Regions from separate parts of the Klebsiella sp. F11 genome, predicted to be linked through region 2. Evidence: predicted binding sites of a transcription regulator. Region 2 holds the regulator's gene; each other region holds the start of a gene.
What was found. Region 2 encodes Fur, which represses iron uptake genes when iron is present. Its sites were predicted from a motif close to ATAATAATGAGAACNACTATCAA; they were not measured.

Region 1 (4,372 bases), 630 kb from region 2:
CTGAAGGTGAAGCTTTAGCGCTCAATGGAAATTAGACGGAATATTCGACCTCAGCAAGCACATGCTCAGCTCGAATTGCAAAGCGGGTCTGGAGAGCGTCTTCAGCGAGTTACTGCATGACGCCGGTCCAGCCGTGATAACCCATATAAATCCCCACCAGAGCAATCAACACGCAGGAAAAATAGGGAGCACGTCGCGCCAGCATATCAAGGCCACCCCAGCGCTTTGTCGCCTGCCGCACGCTGTATGCCGCAGCAGCACCGACCGTGACCAGGGTGATCGCCAGACCGACGCTGAAGCATAAAACCAGCGCCGCACCGAGCGAAAATTCTTTCACCTGGATGCAAAGCAGAAGCACGGTAATGGCCGCCGGGCACGGGATGAGTCCGCCCGTCAGGCCAAAGAGGATTATCTGACCCGTGGTCACATTTCGGTTGGCAAAACGTTTTGCAATGTCGTTGGCGTGCGCTTTTTCATGCGCATCCTGGTACTCCTTTGATGATGCATCTACTCCTGCCAGCGCCGAACGATCGTGATGGTGCTCATGGAATGTCAGGTCGTAGTCATGAACATGGCCGCGATGGCCCAGCGTCAGACGAACATCAAAGCTGTGCGGTTCAGGGATAGTCTTTGTGGACTCCATGAAGCCGTCTATTTCGACAAAATCGAAAACCTGCGAGAGAGTGCCTTGCCCCCGGTGTGTCACCAGTGACACATCCCGTGCCTGCCAGCTGCGCCCGCTCAGGGTACGCAAACGCCAGTGCGCTAGCCGTCCTTCTGCAAAAATAGAGAGTTCAACTCTACCGTGGCCGGTATCAATAATCCGCGTTTCGGCATGATGATGATGGCCGTGCGCATGCTCTTCTTCCTGCTCCCGTTGCCACAGGCGCTCTCCGCGCCAGGTACGCCAGAACATCCAGGCCGCAGTGCCCAGAATGATGACGGCAGAAATTAGCTGAAACCAGGGTTCAGCCGATTCAGCGGTAAATTTTCGGCTTATATACATGCCGCCTACCGCAATCATCCAGACTATTACCGTATGCGAAAGCGTGGCGGCAAGACCCAGCATAACGGCCTGCTTCACCGTTCCGCGGATAGCGATGATAAAAGCCGCCATCATCGTTTTTGAGTGACCGGGCTCCAGTCCGTGCATGGCGCCGAGAAGGATCGCGCTGGGGATGAAGATCCAGGCATTGCCCTGCTGCAAAAGCGTTGTGAATTCAAACATGAGGATGATCGACATCGTAGAATACGTGACAGGAATTCTACTCCCCCCCAGTACCAAATACTACCCCCCAGTAGAATGGCAATGATATAATCTCTAATAATTTACTGCTTTTAAGAGGGCAGCATGTCCCACACTATTCGTGATAAACAGAAACTTAAGGCCCGGGCCAGTAAAATCCAGGGGCAGGTCGTTGCGCTGAAAAAGATGCTCGATGAACCTCATGAATGCGCTGCCGTACTGCAGCAAATTGCCGCCATTCGTGGAGCAGTCAATGGCTTGATGCGTGAGGTTATTAAAGGTCATCTGAGCGAACACATTGTTCATGAAGATAGTGAAGCAAAACGTGAGGGTGATTTAGACGTAGTGCTGAAAGTTTTAGACTCTTATATTAAATAAATCAGTTACCTGGCACTCACCTGCATTGTGGATTAATCAGGCAGCCTGGGCGATAAACTGAAGCGGCAGCGGATGGGTGATTTTTAAACCTTAAATCACCCTCCGGCGCCATCGAAGCCACTACATGACATACGTTGAAATCAGCAATCGGGTGGCAATTCTGGCGCTTGAAACCAGGCACTGATAATTTCGCACGATCCTCTCTGTAACCTGACCCGGAATTCCCCTTCAGTTTGTACTTAATTCAAAATTAATATTGATCGTTATATCCAGAATCGTGAACGGTTATTCGAACGGGCGGCCCTCGGCGCCAGCATCTGATTGTGACTGGAGCACATTGCTCAGGGCAGGGTCACAGCATTAGATTTAACTCATTCATCCGCTGGGTATTACGGCGCAATCGGACGGCCGCGTCGGGCGTTGATGAGGGGCAAGTATTGGCGAAATAATGGTGCTCAATGTAAAGCTTTGTATGACCTCCTGCACAGTTTCTCCTCAATTTTCGTGCATTCACGGTAGCTGTTTTTGGCGCAACGCCGCTGAGCACGGGAAAAACCAGATAATGACAGGGTGTTATTACGGTTTTCATTACTATGATTTTTAAGAACATTAATCAATGTGTTGTGATTGAGTATTTTCCGATACGGGTTTCTTTTTTTGCCCGGCAGCTGACTTACGTTTATTTACATATAAACCGCAACGCCATCAAATAATGTAGAAAAAAAGGAGGAGCTATTTCGGTGTGTGTACAATGAGAATTACTCTCATTATCATAAGCATTTACTTACAAATATTAACTCTTCTGGGGATTATTTAAGTGAATGTAACTTTAGATAAAAAGCGCCCAATTGCGCTGTTTTTGGCTGGCTTGCTCAGCTCACCCGTTTTTGCGCAAGAAGCTACGGAGAAATTGGCTGACGACGAAACGATGCTCGTCACCGCTGAGCAGGGGCTGAAACAGCAGCCCGGCGTGTCGATTATCACCGAAGAAGATATTCAAAAAAGCCCTCCTGTTAACGATCTTGCCGACATCATTCGCAAAATGCCGGGTGTGAACCTGACCGGCAATGGCGCCAGCGGCAGCCGCGGTAACAATCGGCAAATCGACATCCGTGGCATGGGCCCGGAAAACACCCTTGTGCTGATTGACGGCGTGCCGGTGAGCTCTCGTAACTCCGTGCGCTACAGCTGGCGCGGCGAACGCGACTCTCGCGGCGATACCAACTGGGTGCCGGCAGAAATGGTGGAACGTATTGAGGTGATTCGCGGCCCGGCAGCGGCCCGCTATGGTTCTGGCGCTGCGGGCGGTGTGGTCAATATTATTACTAAACGCCCCACCAATGACTGGCATGGCTCGCTGTCCCTCTTCACCAATCAGCCGGAAAGCAGCAAAGAAGGTGACACCCGACGCGCTAACTTCAACCTCAGCGGCCCGCTGGCGGGTGACGCGCTAACGATGCGTCTGTATGGCAATATCAACCGCACCGATGCCGATGCCTATGACATCAATACCGCACAAAACGGTTCCTATGCTGCGGGTCGCGAAGGCGTACGTAATAAAGATATTAGCGGCGTGCTCTCGTGGAAAATTACTCCGGCCCAGATCGTTGATTTCTCCTATGGCTATAGCCGTCAGGGCAATATCTACGCGGGCGATACGCAAAACAGCAACAGTAATAGCAGCGCTGGTGGCTTAGTCGAGTCGCTCTACGGCGATGAAACCAACCGCTTATACCGTCAAAACTATGGCATCACTCACAACGGTATTTGGGATTGGGGGACGTCCAGGCTTAACTTTAACTATGAAAAGACCAATAACACCCGCTTAAAAGAGGGCACCGGCGGCAGTACGGAAGGGATGATCAACAGCGATGTCTATTCGACCAGCCGGCTGGAAAGCTATCGGGCGGGCGGGGAGGTCAGCTTCCCGCTGCAGCTGCTGGTCGATCAAACGGTGACCCTGGGCGCGGAGTGGAACCGCGATGAGCTCAACGATCCCGCCTCTATGCAGTCGTCGAGCACTGACTTCTATTTACCGGGGAGCTCAGGCGATCCTTCCCAGCGCAGCAGTGAAAACTCGGCCACGATTAGCTCCCTCTATTTCGAGGATAATATTGCCGCGACCGACAGCACCGAGGTGATTCCGGGGCTGCGCTTTGACTATCACGATAATTTCGGCGCTAACTGGAGCCCAAGCCTGAATATTTCGCAGGGGCTGGGGGAATATTTCACCATGAAAGCCGGTATTGCCCGCGCGTTCAAGGCGCCAAACCTTTATCAGTCAACGCCGGGCTACCTGCTTTCCACGCGCGGCAACGGTTGCCCGATTGGCCTCACTCAATGTTATTTACTGGGTAACGATAACCTCGATCCTGAAATTAGCGTGAACAAAGAGGTGGGGATTGAATTCAGTCATGCCGGCTACGCCGCTGGCATTACCTACTTCCGCAATGACTACAAAAACAAAATCGTGTCCGGCACTTCGGCCATTTACACCAACGGCACCTATAACGTGCTGCAGTGGGAAAACGGCGGTAAAGCCATCGTTGAAGGGCTGGAAGGCAACCTGACCATTCCTCTGATTGCCGATACGCTGGAGTGGCGCTCTAACGCCACCTACATGTTCCGTTCTGAAAGCAAGAAGACCGGCAATCCGCTGTCGGTGATCCCGGAATTTACCATCAACTCCCAGCTGGAATGGCAGGCCACTGAAGATCTGAGCGCGAACGTTAACTGGACGCAATATGG
Region 2 (4,372 bases):
ACCGGAAGCGGTATTGCGCGCCATTCGCCGATATCTCTCCTCTTTAGCGGCATAACTGGCTAAAAACTGCCCGACCGCGCCGCAGAATGCCCGCGGTCGTTGGCGCAGCGGTTCGCCTGATGTATTATGGCGCGCTATCTGTGTCGGCAATGGCCCGACAACTCGTTTCCCCGAAGTCACTCTGAATCATGGCAAAAGAACAAACGGACCGTACGACATTAGATTTGTTCGCAACCGAGCGTCGCCCGGGTAGACCAAAGACCAATCCGCTTTCGCGCGACGAACAGCTGCGCATCAATAAACGCAATCAGCTTAAACGCGACAAAGTTCGCGGCTTAAAGCGCGTGGAGCTTAAGCTCAACGCTGAAGCGGTCGATGCGCTCAATGAGCTGGCCGATGCCCGCAATATGAACCGCAGCGATCTGATTGAAGAGATGTTGATGAACCAGCTGGCAGCCCTGCATAGCCAGGGTAAAGTCTGAGAAACCGCAAAAACAGCACTTTCATGTAGCAGAGTGTGCAGTCGGGCGTGATTGCTGTTTCCGCCCCCTCCCCTGTTCTGCTATGATTGCCGTTATCTGCGGGCATTACGCCACTACCACATCATTAAGTATCAAGAGGTTATTTTACTCATGGCAATCATCGGCATCTTTTTTGGCAGCGACACCGGCAACACCGAAAATATTGCAAAAATGATCCAAAAGCAGCTTGGTAAAGACGTTGCTGATGTTCACGACATTGCCAAAAGCAGCAAAGAAGATCTGCAGGCTCATGACATTCTGCTGCTGGGCATCCCGACCTGGTACTACGGTGAAGCGCAGTGTGACTGGGACGATTTCTTCCCGACGCTGGAAGAGGTCGATTTCAACGGTAAGCTGGTCGCCCTGTTTGGCTGCGGTGACCAGGAAGACTACGCTGAATACTTCTGTGACGCGCTGGGTACCATTCGCGATATCATCGAACCGCGCGGCGCAACCATCGTCGGCCACTGGCCAACCGCGGGCTACCATTTCGAAGCCTCTAAAGGTCTCGCCGATGACGACCATTTCGTCGGTCTGGCTATCGATGAAGACCGTCAGCCTGAGCTGACCAACGAGCGCGTAGAGAAATGGGTTAAGCAGGTTTCTGAAGAACTGCACCTCGAAGAAATCAAAAACGCCTGATCGTTAACGGCGCTATCTTGGGATATCGCCGTATTAATAGGTAAAAGCAATAAAACTAATAGCTACAAGTTTTTAACTTTTAATCACATATCTGTACAATGTCCTCTGATTTAACGAGGAGACGTGACGCAGTTTGTAGCCTGTGCCTCGTTTTTGACAGCATACAAGGCTCGATGCTTGCGGTTTTCATTTCATCATGGCAGTTCTATAATGAGACGCGTTACATCGGGTGATTCTCTGTATTACTTCCGCTAATGGAAGTAGATCGTTTAGCAACAGGACAGATTCCGCATGACTGACAACAATACCGCATTGAAGAAGGCTGGCCTGAAAGTCACACTTCCACGATTAAAAATTCTGGAAGTGCTGCAGGGGCCGGATAACCATCACGTCAGCGCGGAAGATTTATACAAACGCCTGATCGACATGGGTGAAGAGATCGGTCTGGCTACCGTTTATCGCGTACTGAACCAGTTTGATGATGCCGGCATTGTTACCCGCCATAACTTTGAAGGCGGTAAATCCGTTTTCGAGCTGACGCAGCAGCATCATCACGATCATCTGATTTGCCTCGATTGCGGCAAAGTGATTGAGTTCAGCGATGACTCCATCGAAGCGCGTCAGCGTGAAATTGCCCACCGTCACGGCATCCGCCTGACCAACCACAGCCTGTACCTGTACGGCCACTGTGCGGAAGGCGATTGCCGCGAAGATGAACACGCGCATGATCCGCTGGAAAAATAATTTCCCGCAGCGTAAGCAGCAAAAAGCCAACCCGAAGGTTGGCTTTTTTTATGCCCACAAATAGGAAGTACGGGGGAAATCAGGGCCGGGTATTGTTGCGGCGGATCTCTTTCCAGATCTGGTCGCAGCGGGCCTTCACCGCCTGATCGTTGCCGGTGCGGGTCGCCTGGATACACTGCTGATAATCCAGCACGCGCACGCTTTCCTGCGTGGCGAACTGCTGATGCTGCTTATCCTCTTTAAGAACGTTCAGCACGCTCTGGCAGGCCTGAACTTTATCCGGATTCCCTTCCGCCGTATTGATACAGGCGCTATAGGCATCCTTCAGTTTACTGTCTTCTTTTGGCGCCGGTGACTGCGTACAGGCCACCAGGCCCGATGCCAGCATGGCGATGAGCAATAGCTTTTTCATAATCAACCTCACGGACTGGCGGCAGGCTTACGCCCGCCGCTGCGGCATCAGAAAATAGTGAACGGGGCAATAACCATAAACTTCACGTCGCGCTCATCCTGGAAGATGTTGCCGTAGCCGCCGCTCCAGCTTGGAATATCGGAGTGGTTGTCGTATTGGGTGAAGTGGAGCTTGAACAGCGTGCCCTTCGCCCGGCCGTCCTGTACGGTATACATGGCATCGAGGCTGTAGGCCGACTCTTCCAGACGCTTATCCGCGTTGTAGTAGGCATCTGGCGTCGCCATTTTGCCCGGCTTCGCATCCCATGCGTAAACGTAAGACGCGCCAAACGCCCAGCCCGGCATATTCCAGTTTTTCATGTCATACATGGCGCCGAAGAACACCGCTTTTTCGCCGTTGGCGTTGAAGTCGGAGCGGTTATCCCACCACACGTCCAGGCGGCCGTTAGAGGATGCGTAGGTTGGAGTCATACGCTGCAGGAAGTAGCCCTGCTGGCCCTCGGCCTTAACCCAGGTGCCTTCCAGACGCAGGTCCAGCACGTCGGCAACCTTGTAGCCGAAGGTCAGCGCCTGCAGCCAGGCGGTGCCGTCATAAATATCGTTCACGCCGCCGTTGCTGACCTTATCGCGGGTGCCGTAGAACTGATAGCTGGTGTTTAACGGGGTGCCGGCAACGTCAAATTTATAGCTGGCCTTGGCAAAATATTGGTCGATATAGCCCTGAGCCTGGCCAAACGCGGCCTCCAGCACGAGGTCATTTTTAAAATCATATTTGGCGCCCAGAGAGTGCAGATAATCGACTTTGGTCTTCTTATCGTTCTGGTAGAAATCATCCATCTCGATATGCCACGGCGCTTTATATTCGTTGGTCCACATGTAGGAGAAACTCAGCGCGCCGGCGTCGCCGTAATCAAAGTTGGCTCCGGCTTCGGCACCTTGATAAGTGCCCGGCATAAAGCTCCAGTGCGGGGCCAGCAGCGTTTGCCCGGTTGGCTGAATATAGCCAGCGCGCGCCCACGCCGGGCCAAACTTAAATTTCGCCGCCGCTTTGTAGAGGCTAATTCCGCTCTTATCGCCGGAGTAATCTTCGTCGTAGGCTTTATTTCTTGAGGAGAAGGCAATTTCGTTGGGGTGGCCGCTTTCGCTGCTTTCCGCCATTTCAATGGCGGTAAAGGCCGCCACGTCAATACCAAACATATCGGCAGCGTAGCCGGACTGGAAATCCAGGTTGGAGTTCCAGGTTGAATGCGAAAGGTTGGTTTTGTACTTATCGCCGTCGGTGACGTCTTTACGGTCGCGCTCGCGCTGCCAGTAATAGATACCGCCGGTTAATGTGGAATCATCAATAAAACCTGCTGCGCTGGCCTGCGGAACAACGATCCAGCTCGACATCGCGGTGACGGCGGCAATAGCCAGCGCCAGCGTACTACGTTTGCCACTAAACGTACGCATGTGCATATCCTCTTTGACGTTTTAAAACGCGGAGCCAAAGGCAAGCCGCGAAAAATAAATAAGACTGCTAAAAAGCGGGGCGGTAAAAGTTCGCATATCCGCTATGGATAGACTATTTTTCGTGACGCGAATTATCAATCTCTTTCGCCGACCAAAGCTTAAGATTATGACAAAGCGCACATAATCTATGTCTGTTTGTTACAGCCTTATATTTCGTACATTTAGCGCGGAAGTATTTGCAAAATCAGGATAAAAGTTGAGATGAAAGCGCTTACAAAGGATTTTTACACAATAATAACGAACGGACCCGACGGGATATATTACCGGCTGTAAACAAGATTAATTCGCATCGCGAAAATAACTACGCCAGCCAATAGCTGCGGGCATAAAAAAACGCCGCGGATGCGGCGTTTTTGATGGCAATGCGGCGACGCGGGTTTATGCGCCGACCTTCGCCCAGGTATCGCGCAGACCAACGGTGCGGTTGAACACCAGATGGTCAGCGCTTGCATAGCGGCTGTCGAGGCAGAAGTAGCCCTCACGCTCAAACTGCAGGGCCTTACCGGCCTGCGCCTGCGCCAGGCTCGGCTCGGCAAAGCCGT
Region 3 (4,372 bases), 1.8 Mb from region 2:
ACGGCCAGGGCAACGCCGGCGTAGCCCAGCGCCATCACGAAACCCCGCGGATAGAACAGGGAGAAGGCCAGCGGCGGTACAAAGGTGATGACGCCGCTTTGCACCCGCCCGCCCGGCGTATTTTTACGCTGGAACAGGTCGGCCAGGTAATCGAACAAGCCCAGCGCGACGCCGAGGAACGACGTGGCCAGCGCCAGATCGGCAAACAGATGAACCGCCAGTTCGACGTGCGGTGAGGCAACGACCTCTCTGATAGCCTCGAGCAGGCCGTTCAGGCCGGCATGCTGTCCGAGCAGGGCGGCAAAGGTCGGTGAGCTAATGCTGCCCAGCGTCGCCAGTTGCCAGAAAATATAGGCCACCAGCGGAATAAAGCTGCCGATGATAAATACCCGCCGCAGTTTACGAATATCGCCGTTAAGGTAGCTGACGATGCTCGGTACGCTGCCGTGAAAACCGAAAGAGGTAAAAATAACCGGGATCGCCGACAGCGCCAGCCCCTGCTGAAGCGGCAGGGTCAGCAGGTTTATTCGATGGATATGCGGCAGTAGCAGGGCCAGCATAATAGCGAGAAAAATAATCTTGGCGCTGAATAAAAAGCGGTTGCACAGATCGACCAGCGAGGTCCCGAGGCAGACCACCGCCCCGCCAATGCCGGTAAACAGCAGCACCCCGCCTGCCGGCGGAAGATTCCACTGCAGCCACTGGTTCAGGCTGGAGGCCAGCAGCTCTCCTGCGCCGCTGATATAGGCGGCCGTCAGGGCGTACATCAGAAACAGCATGCAAAATCCGGTGACCCACTGCCCGTAGCGCCCGAGGTAGCGGGCGGCGAGAGAGCCGAGCCCCATATCCGCCGGCACGTGCTGATAGACCTCCAGTAGCAGCAGCGCGGTATAGCACATCAATGCCCACAGGGCGATCAGCAGCCCGAGCGTGACGCCGAAACCAACGCCAGCGGATGCCAGGGGCATTGCCAGCATCCCTGCGCCAATAGTGGTCCCTGCCACGATTAAAATACTACCAAGAGTGCGATTCTTCACGTTTCTCTCTATCCATGGAGGAATTAACAATAAAATATGTCGCGCAGAGTATGTGAAATCGACTGGTTCGTCAAATGAGGGTTACAGCTCTTGTCATTAAAAGTTTACACTCCGGGAACCCGCGCTAATGCTGCGCTGGCGCAAAGCCTGAAGCGATAAGGTGGTTTATCGTGGGCGTTTTACAGGAGGAGTTATGCAATCTATTCACGGTCATGAAGTTCTGCAGATGATGATCGCTTCGGGCGAAGCCTACAGCGTTGCCAGCCTTGAAGCGGCGATAGTCGCCCGCTTTGGCGAGAAGGCTCGTTTTCATACCTGTTCGGCGGAAAATCTCACCGCCGGAGAGCTGGTGATATTTTTACAAAAGAAGGGAAAGTTTATTGCCGCAGACGCCGGATTTAATACCAGCGAAAGTAAAATCTGTCAGCATTAATTGGGCGACAATGCCGAAGCATCGTCGCCGCTATAATTATTTCTGCGTATCGAGCGTTGCCAGCTCTTTATCAATAAAGTACAGACCTTCGCCGCTTTTGCCGGCGAGGCTCAGTTTATCGATAACGGATTTAAACAGTTTCTCTTCTTCGTGCTGCTCGGCAACATACCACTGCAGGAAATTAAAGGTCGGATAATCCTGCGTGGACATAGCGGCGTGGGCCAGGGCGTTAATCTGCTGCGTAATCAACTGCTCGTGTTCGTAGGTGACGCGGAACAGATCATCCAGCGATGCGTACTCGGCAAACGGAGAGGCAATAGCGTTGATGCAGGGCAGGCTGCCGGAGTCGGTCAGGTAGTCGAACAGGCGCTGCATATGGGTCATCTCTTCCTGAGCGTGGCGACGGAGAAACGCCGCCGCCCCTTCGAAGCTATGATAGCTGCACCAGGCGCTCATTTGCTGATAAAGCAAAGAGGAATAGAGTTCAAGGTTCATCTGCTCATTGAGCTTATCGATCATTTCTGTTTTCAGCATAGCGCGTACTCCAAAATATAGGCATAAAGATTATTGTGCGCTCACTATAATTTGTTATTTATTTATTTGCAAAAAGTAAATTAAAAAAATATTTATTAAAAATGAAAATGGGAATAAAACGCATTGGCAATTTAATAATTAATGAGAATGGTTTTAATTTATATTTAATAAATAACGCTAAGCGATCGCGGCGGATAAATATGAGAAACCGCATAACCGGAGATCGGAGACCGGGGGCCTGGCTTGAATCTTGCCGATTGCGGAGCGGCAGGGAGGCGGATGTGGGAAGGGCGAGAGGTTAGGACAAAAGTGTGAAGCGCTACGTGATTTATAAAACAACTTTTCATAAAATTTGAAAGTTCGTTTGTTAAGTAGTAATGTCATAGCAACGTTAACGACCTATCGCGGAAGCACCCGCAAAGCATCCAGGAGAGTAAAGCATGAAAATTGCACTGATGATGGAAAACAGCCAGGCAAACAAAAATGCCATCATCCTCAACGAGCTCAACGCCGTTGCCGATGAGAAAGGCTTCCCGGTGTACAACGTGGGGATGAGCGATGAGCACGATCATCATCTGACCTATATTCATCTGGGCATCATGGCCAGCATTCTGCTGAATTCGCAAGCGGTGGACTTCGTGGTCACCGGCTGCGGCACCGGCCAGGGCGCGCTGATGTCCTTGAACATCCATCCGGGCGTGGTGTGCGGCTACTGTATCGACCCGGCCGACGCCTTCCTGTTTGCCCAGATCAACAACGGCAACGCGCTTTCTCTGCCGTTTGCGAAAGGTTTCGGCTGGGGAGCAGAGCTGAACGTACGCTTTATTTTCGAAAAAGCGTTCACCGGCCGCAACGGGGAAGGCTATCCGCCGGAGCGTAAAGAGCCGCAGGTACGTAATGCCGGTATTCTGAATACGGTGAAAGCGGCGGTGGTGAAAGAGAATTACCTCGACACGCTGCGCGCTATCGATCCGGAGCTGGTTAAAACCGCCGTTTCCGGTCCGCGCTTTCAGCAGTGCTTCTTCGAGAATTGCCAGGATAAAGAGATCGAAGCGTTCGTTCGCCAGATCGTCGGTTAATCGCAATCAGGGCCAGCCGCGGCTGGCCCTGATTGCGCTTATGCTTTTTTGTTCGATACGCTGCTTCCGGCATCCGCGGCCAGCTTCAGGCTATCCACCATTCCCACCAGACAAATCAACGCAATAAACGCGAACGACAGGCGAAAGCTGATGCCGGGCAGGGTCGACAGGCTTAGCCATTCGCTCAACTTCTCCCCGATGCGAATACCGATCGCGCCAAGGGTTATCCCGAGGCCGACCGCCAGCTGCGACGCGGTGCTGAATAAGGTGTTGGCGTAGCTCATTTGCGCAGAGGGCACATCGGCAAAGGCCAGAGTGCTGATGCCGGTGAACTGAATCGATCGGAAAACGCCGCCGAGGAACAGGATCGACAGGATTAACCACACCGGCGTTTGCGGGGTCAAAAATGCGCAGGCCAGCAGCGACAGAACGTTAAGCGCGCCGTTTATCAACAGCAGGCGGCGAAAACCGAGCCAGCGGATAAGCGGCGTGGTCGCGGGTTTAATCGTGAAGTTACCGACGAACACGGCGAGCACCAGCAGTCCCGAGTGGAACGGATCCATGCCGAATCCCACCTGGAACAGCAGCGGCAGCAGGAAAGGTACGGCGCTGATGGAGGCGCGAAACAGCGAGCCGCCGTACATGGTGACCCGGAACGTGGGGACCTGCAGCGCATCGAGGCGCACCATGGGCCAGGCGGCGCGGCGGAAGTGGCGCAGCGAGAACAGCATGCAGCCGATCCCAAGCCCGAGCAGCGCCAGGGTCTTCCAGCCCTCGGGCCGGTTGTCGCCGAGGATCTCCATGGCGCTGACCAGGCTGACCATCGCCACCGAGGTGGCCAGGAAGCCGGGAAGGTCGAACGGTCGCCGCTCCTCCTCGCGGATATCGGGAATAATGCGCAGCGACAGAGCTATCGCCGCGAGGCCTAGCGGGACGTTAACAAAGAAAATCCAGTGCCAGCTGGCGTAGCTGGTAATAAAGCCGCCCAGCGGCGGGCCAATAATCGGCGCCACCAGCGCGGGCCAGGTCAGCGTCGCAATAGCCTTAATCAGCTGGTGTTTCGGGGTGGTGCGCAGCACCGCCAGCCGGCCGACCGGGACCATCAGCGCGCCGCCCATCCCCTGCAGGATACGCATGGCGACGAAGGTATCGACGCTGGTTGAAAGGCCGCAGAACACCGAGGCAAGGGTAAAAATCGCCAGCGCGAGGGTAAATACCCTGCGCGCGCCGAAACGATCGGCTATCCAGCCGCTGGCCGGGATCAAAACCGCCAGCGTAATCAGGTAGGC
Region 4 (4,372 bases), 2.0 Mb from region 2:
TTAAAGGCTTCATTCTGAATGTTTTCGGCGGTGTAAAGCGTGTTTAACGTGCCGACGACCACCTCTTTGGCCATTGCGCCGGTAAACAGCCCGACCGTCGCCTGCCAGTTGTCTTCATGAACGCCAATCGGCTTAAACAGCGGGGTAATGATCCGGCTCACCGACGCCAGCGCCGAGTCGTTAATGTTATCTACCAGCCTGCCGTTGAGCGAGAAGCTGTTGAACGCGCTGAGGAAGATGCTGACGATCACAATGACTTTACCCGCCCGCAGCACGAAGCCTTTCAGGCGCTGCCAGGTCTGGATGACCAGACTCTTGATATGCGGTACATGATACACCGGCAGCTCCATCACGAACGGCGAGGCTTCACCGCGCATAATGGTGTGCTTGAGCATCAGGCCGGTGAGGATCGCCATCACGATGCCCAGCAGGTACAGCGAAAATACCGCCAGCGCGCCGTTTTGCCCGAAGAAGGCGGCGGCGAAGACGGCAAAGATAGCCAGCCGCGCGCCGCAGGACATAAACGGCGCCATCATGATCGTCATCAGGCGCTCGCGCGGCGCATCCAGCGTACGCGCGCCCATCACCGACGGCACGTTGCAGCCGAAGCCAACAATCAGCGGCACGAAGGATTTCCCCGGCAGGCCCAGCGCCTGCATCAGTCGATCCATCACGAACGCCGCGCGCGCCATATAGCCGGAGTCTTCGAGGAAGGAGAGGAACAGGTACATCATGCCGATTTGCGGCACCAGCGGCAGCACGGTGTTGATGCCGCCGCCGACCCCCTGGGCGAGGAATACGGTCAGCCACTCCGGCAGATGCAGGGTATAGCCCAGCCACTGAATGCCGTGGATAAAGATAGCTACCGATCCGGCGTCGAATATCGGCTGCAGGGCGCCGCCGATGTTGATGGCCAGTAAAAACATCAGATACATGACGAACAGAAAAATGGGCAGCCCAAGCACCCGGTTGAGGATGATTTTATCCATCGCGGCGGTGAAGCGGCTCGGCTCGGCGGTCAGGGTGTTGCTGACGGCATCGCAGATGGCGGCAATGCTCTGGTAGCGGGCATCGGCAATATGCAGCGCCGGATCGTTAATCTCGTTGCCCAGGTTCGCAAGGACGGCATCGAGCCTGTCGGCGGCGTCGCCGGCGTAGGCGCGGCTATAAATATCGCCTTCCAGCATCTGCAGGCCGAGCCAGCAGCGCTGGCGCGATGAAATGTCACGGGACATAGCCTGCGCCAGCTTTTCCGCCTCGCGCAGCAGCGGCTGCGGATAGTGCACCAGCTCAATCTCTTTATTTTTGTGGTGACGATCGATAGCCATCTTCAGGGCTTCGATACCGCGACCGCGGGTCGACACCAGCGGGATAACCGGGCAGCCAAGCCGCGCTGAAAGAGCGTCGACGTCGATGCGAATTTTCTGCTTCTCGGCGATATCCAGCATATTCAGCGCCACAACGCAGGGGATCCCCAGCTCCAGTAGCTGGAGCGTCAGGTAGAGGTTACGCTCAAGGTTTGAGGCATCGACGACGTTAATCAGCAGGTCGGCGTCGCCGCTGAGAATATAGTGACAGGCAATCTGCTCATCCAGCGAGGTTTGCGAGGAGATGGTGGTCAGTGAATAGGTGCCGGGCAGGTCAACCAGCGTGACCTGATTATCCGTGGTGGTAAAGGCTCCCTCTTTACGCTCAACGGTCACGCCGGCCCAATTACCCACGCGCTGGCGCGCGCCGGTGAGCTGATTAAATAAAGTGGTCTTGCCGGAGTTAGGATTGCCAATTAAACCAATGGTTAACTTTTTCATATTTCAGACTCTTATTGCCGGGCCGGAAGTTATTGTGCAACCGCTTCCAGTTCTATTAAATCGAGATCCTTTTTACGTAATACCAGGCTCACGCGCCGGGTTTCGATATGAACAGGATCGCCAAGCGGCGCCACGCGTACGACGTTAAAAGAGGAGCCAGGCAACATGCCAAGGGATAACAGTTTCTGCCGGTAAGCCGGGCTTATATCGCGAGAGAAACCGGTAATTTTCCAAGCGCTATCGGGAGTGAATTGCATAGGGCCTACTTATATATCGCTAACTGAGCGAGAGTTTACCGTGCGCAGCGACTGTGCGGCATCGGGGAACATCGCCAACGAAGAAGAATTGATACTGTAAATAATGATAATGAGAATAGTTTTTATCATCAATACATAACTGGCGTAATAATAGACTTTGTGCGGAAATTCGCTGTTTTATTGATATGACTCAAGGTCTGTGCGATAGGATTAAATAAATAAAATATTACATTCTGACATTACTGTTTAATTGAGGTTTCATTGGTTAATGAAATGAATATTTAATAAATAGACTTGCGCTCGCGTTTATTAACAGACTATTGGAATTTATCGCGAAGCGTTTACGCAATATTGCTGAGCGATTAGCAGGAGATAGCCCCCCGGAACGGGGGGCAAAGAGGAGGGCTAGCGTTTTTTACCCATTGCCGCCGCCAGCGCGTCCATCATGGCGCTATTGCCGTTCGACTGCGCTTCACGGCCGCGCGGTTTTGCCGCTTTTGCCGGCGGACGATTGCCCTGCGGGCGCTCGCCGCCGCCGCGACGCGCGTTGCCTTCTCCGGGCTGTTCATCCAGACGCATCGTCAGGGCAATACGCTTACGCTGCAGGTCAACTTCCATCACCTTAACCTGGACGATATCGCCCGCTTTGACCACGGTATGCGGGTCTTCAACGAACTTATTCGAAAGCGATGATATATGCACCAGGCCGTCCTGGTGTACGCCGATATCGACAAACGCGCCAAAGTTGGTGACGTTGGTGACCGCCCCTTCCAGCACCATGCCCGGCAGCAGATCGTTCATGGTTTCTACGCCGTCAGCGAACTTCGCGGTTTTGAATTCCGGACGCGGATCGCGGCCCGGTTTTTCCAGCTCTTTGATGATGTCGGTCACCGTCGGGACGCCGAATTTCTCATCGGTGAACTCGCCAGGCTTGAGGTTGCGCAGTTCGCTGCTGTTACCCATCAGCTCTTTAAGCGCCTGCTGCGTAGCGGCCAGAATCCGCTCAACGATCGGATAGGCTTCCGGGTGCACGGTGGAGGCATCCAGCGGGTTATCGCCGTGGTTGATGCGCAGGAACCCCGCACACTGCTCAAAGGCTTTGGGACCGAGGCGACTCACCTTCAGCAGCTGCTGGCGGTTCTGGAACTGGCCGTTTTCATCGCGCCAGGCGACGATATTCTGCGCCATCATGCGGGTCAGCCCGGCGACGCGGGTGAGCAGCGGCACGGAGGCGGTATTGAGGTCAACGCCGACGGCGTTCACACAGTCCTCAACTACCGCATCCAGCCTGCGCGCCAGCTGCGTCTGGCTGACATCGTGCTGATACTGGCCGACGCCGATAGACTTCGGATCGATCTTCACCAGCTCGGCCAGCGGATCCTGCAGGCGGCGGGCGATAGATACGGCGCCGCGCAGGGAAACGTCAAGGTCCGGGAACTCCAGCGCCGCCAGCTCGGAGGCCGAATAGACCGACGCCCCCGCTTCGCTGACGATCACCTTCTGCGCGGTGACCTTCGGGAACTGCTGCTGCACGTCGAGGAAGAAGCGTTCGGTTTCGCGCGAGGCGGTGCCGTTACCGATAGCGACCAGCTCAACGTTGTGTTTTTGACACAGCCCGGCGACCGCCACCGCGGCTTTCGCCGCCTGGCCGGTGTGCGGATAGATGGTGTCGGTGGCGACCAGCTTGCCGGTGCCGTCAACGACCGCCACCTTCACGCCGGTACGCAGGCCCGGGTCGAGGCCCATCGTCGCGCGCAGCCCCGCAGGCGCCGCCATCAGCAGGTCGTGCAGGTTACGCGCAAAGACGTTGATGGCTTCATCTTCCGCGCGTTCGCGTACGGTGCCCATCAGCTCGGTTTCGAGATGCATCAGGACCTTGATGCGCCAGGTCCAGCTCACCACCCCTTTACGCCAGCTATCTGCCGGAGCGTTATTCAGGCGCAGGCCGAGATGGCTGATAATGATCTGCTCGCAGTGGCTCTCTTTCGGCGGCTCGTCGAACTGCGGGTCGGCGTTGAGGGCCAGCTGCAGGATGCCTTCGTTGCGGCCGCGGAACATCGCCAGCGCGCGGTGTGAAGGCACGGTTGAAATTGGCTCATGATGATCGAAGTAGTCGCGGAACTTCGCGCCTTCCTCTTCTTTCCCGCTGACCACGGTGGCGACCAGATGGGCGTTCTTCCACAGATAGTCGCGCACTTTTGCCAGCAGCCCGGCATCTTCAGCGAAGCGCTCCATCAGGATATAGCGCGCGCCGTCAAGGGCGGCCTTGGTATCCGCCACGCCGTTGTCGGCATTGATAAATTTGCC

Region 1: a site for Fur is predicted at 2,376-2,398, ahead of AC1M2H_RS16610 (TonB-dependent siderophore receptor). Genes of this name have one in related genera too.
Region 3: a site for Fur is predicted at 2,146-2,168, ahead of ftnA (non-heme ferritin). Genes of this name have one in related genera too.
Region 4: a site for Fur is predicted at 2,169-2,191, ahead of feoA (ferrous iron transporter A). Genes of this name have one in related genera too.

Annotation. Positions count from the first base shown of each region.
Region 1 is NZ_CM160060.1:3,352,045-3,356,416, reverse strand. Features, by position in the region: gene AC1M2H_RS16620 (nickel/cobalt efflux protein RcnA) at 110-1,228, opposite strand; gene rcnR (Ni(II)/Co(II)-binding transcriptional repressor RcnR) at 1,352-1,624, shown strand; gene AC1M2H_RS16610 (TonB-dependent siderophore receptor) at 2,442-4,372, shown strand, end outside.
Region 2 is NZ_CM160060.1:3,984,942-3,989,313, forward strand. Features, by position in the region: gene ybfF (esterase) at 1-55, shown strand, start outside; gene ybfE (LexA regulated protein) at 189-482, shown strand; gene fldA (flavodoxin FldA) at 633-1,163, shown strand; gene fur (ferric iron uptake transcriptional regulator) at 1,455-1,907, shown strand; gene AC1M2H_RS19730 (ChiQ/YbfN family lipoprotein) at 1,987-2,319, opposite strand; gene chiP (chitoporin ChiP) at 2,367-3,770, opposite strand; gene glnS (glutamine--tRNA ligase) at 4,209-4,372, opposite strand, start outside.
Region 3 is NZ_CM160060.1:2,200,440-2,204,811, forward strand. Features, by position in the region: gene tyrP (tyrosine transporter TyrP) at 1-1,037, opposite strand, end outside; gene AC1M2H_RS10885 (YecH family metal-binding protein) at 1,231-1,470, shown strand; gene ftnA (non-heme ferritin) at 1,507-2,004, opposite strand; gene AC1M2H_RS10895 (RpiB/LacA/LacB family sugar-phosphate isomerase) at 2,445-3,083, shown strand; gene AC1M2H_RS10900 (MFS transporter) at 3,122-4,372, opposite strand, start outside.
Region 4 is NZ_CM160060.1:375,382-379,753, forward strand. Features, by position in the region: gene feoB (Fe(2+) transporter permease subunit FeoB) at 1-1,808, opposite strand, end outside; gene feoA (ferrous iron transporter A) at 1,838-2,065, opposite strand; gene AC1M2H_RS01865 (Tex family protein) at 2,471-4,372, opposite strand, start outside.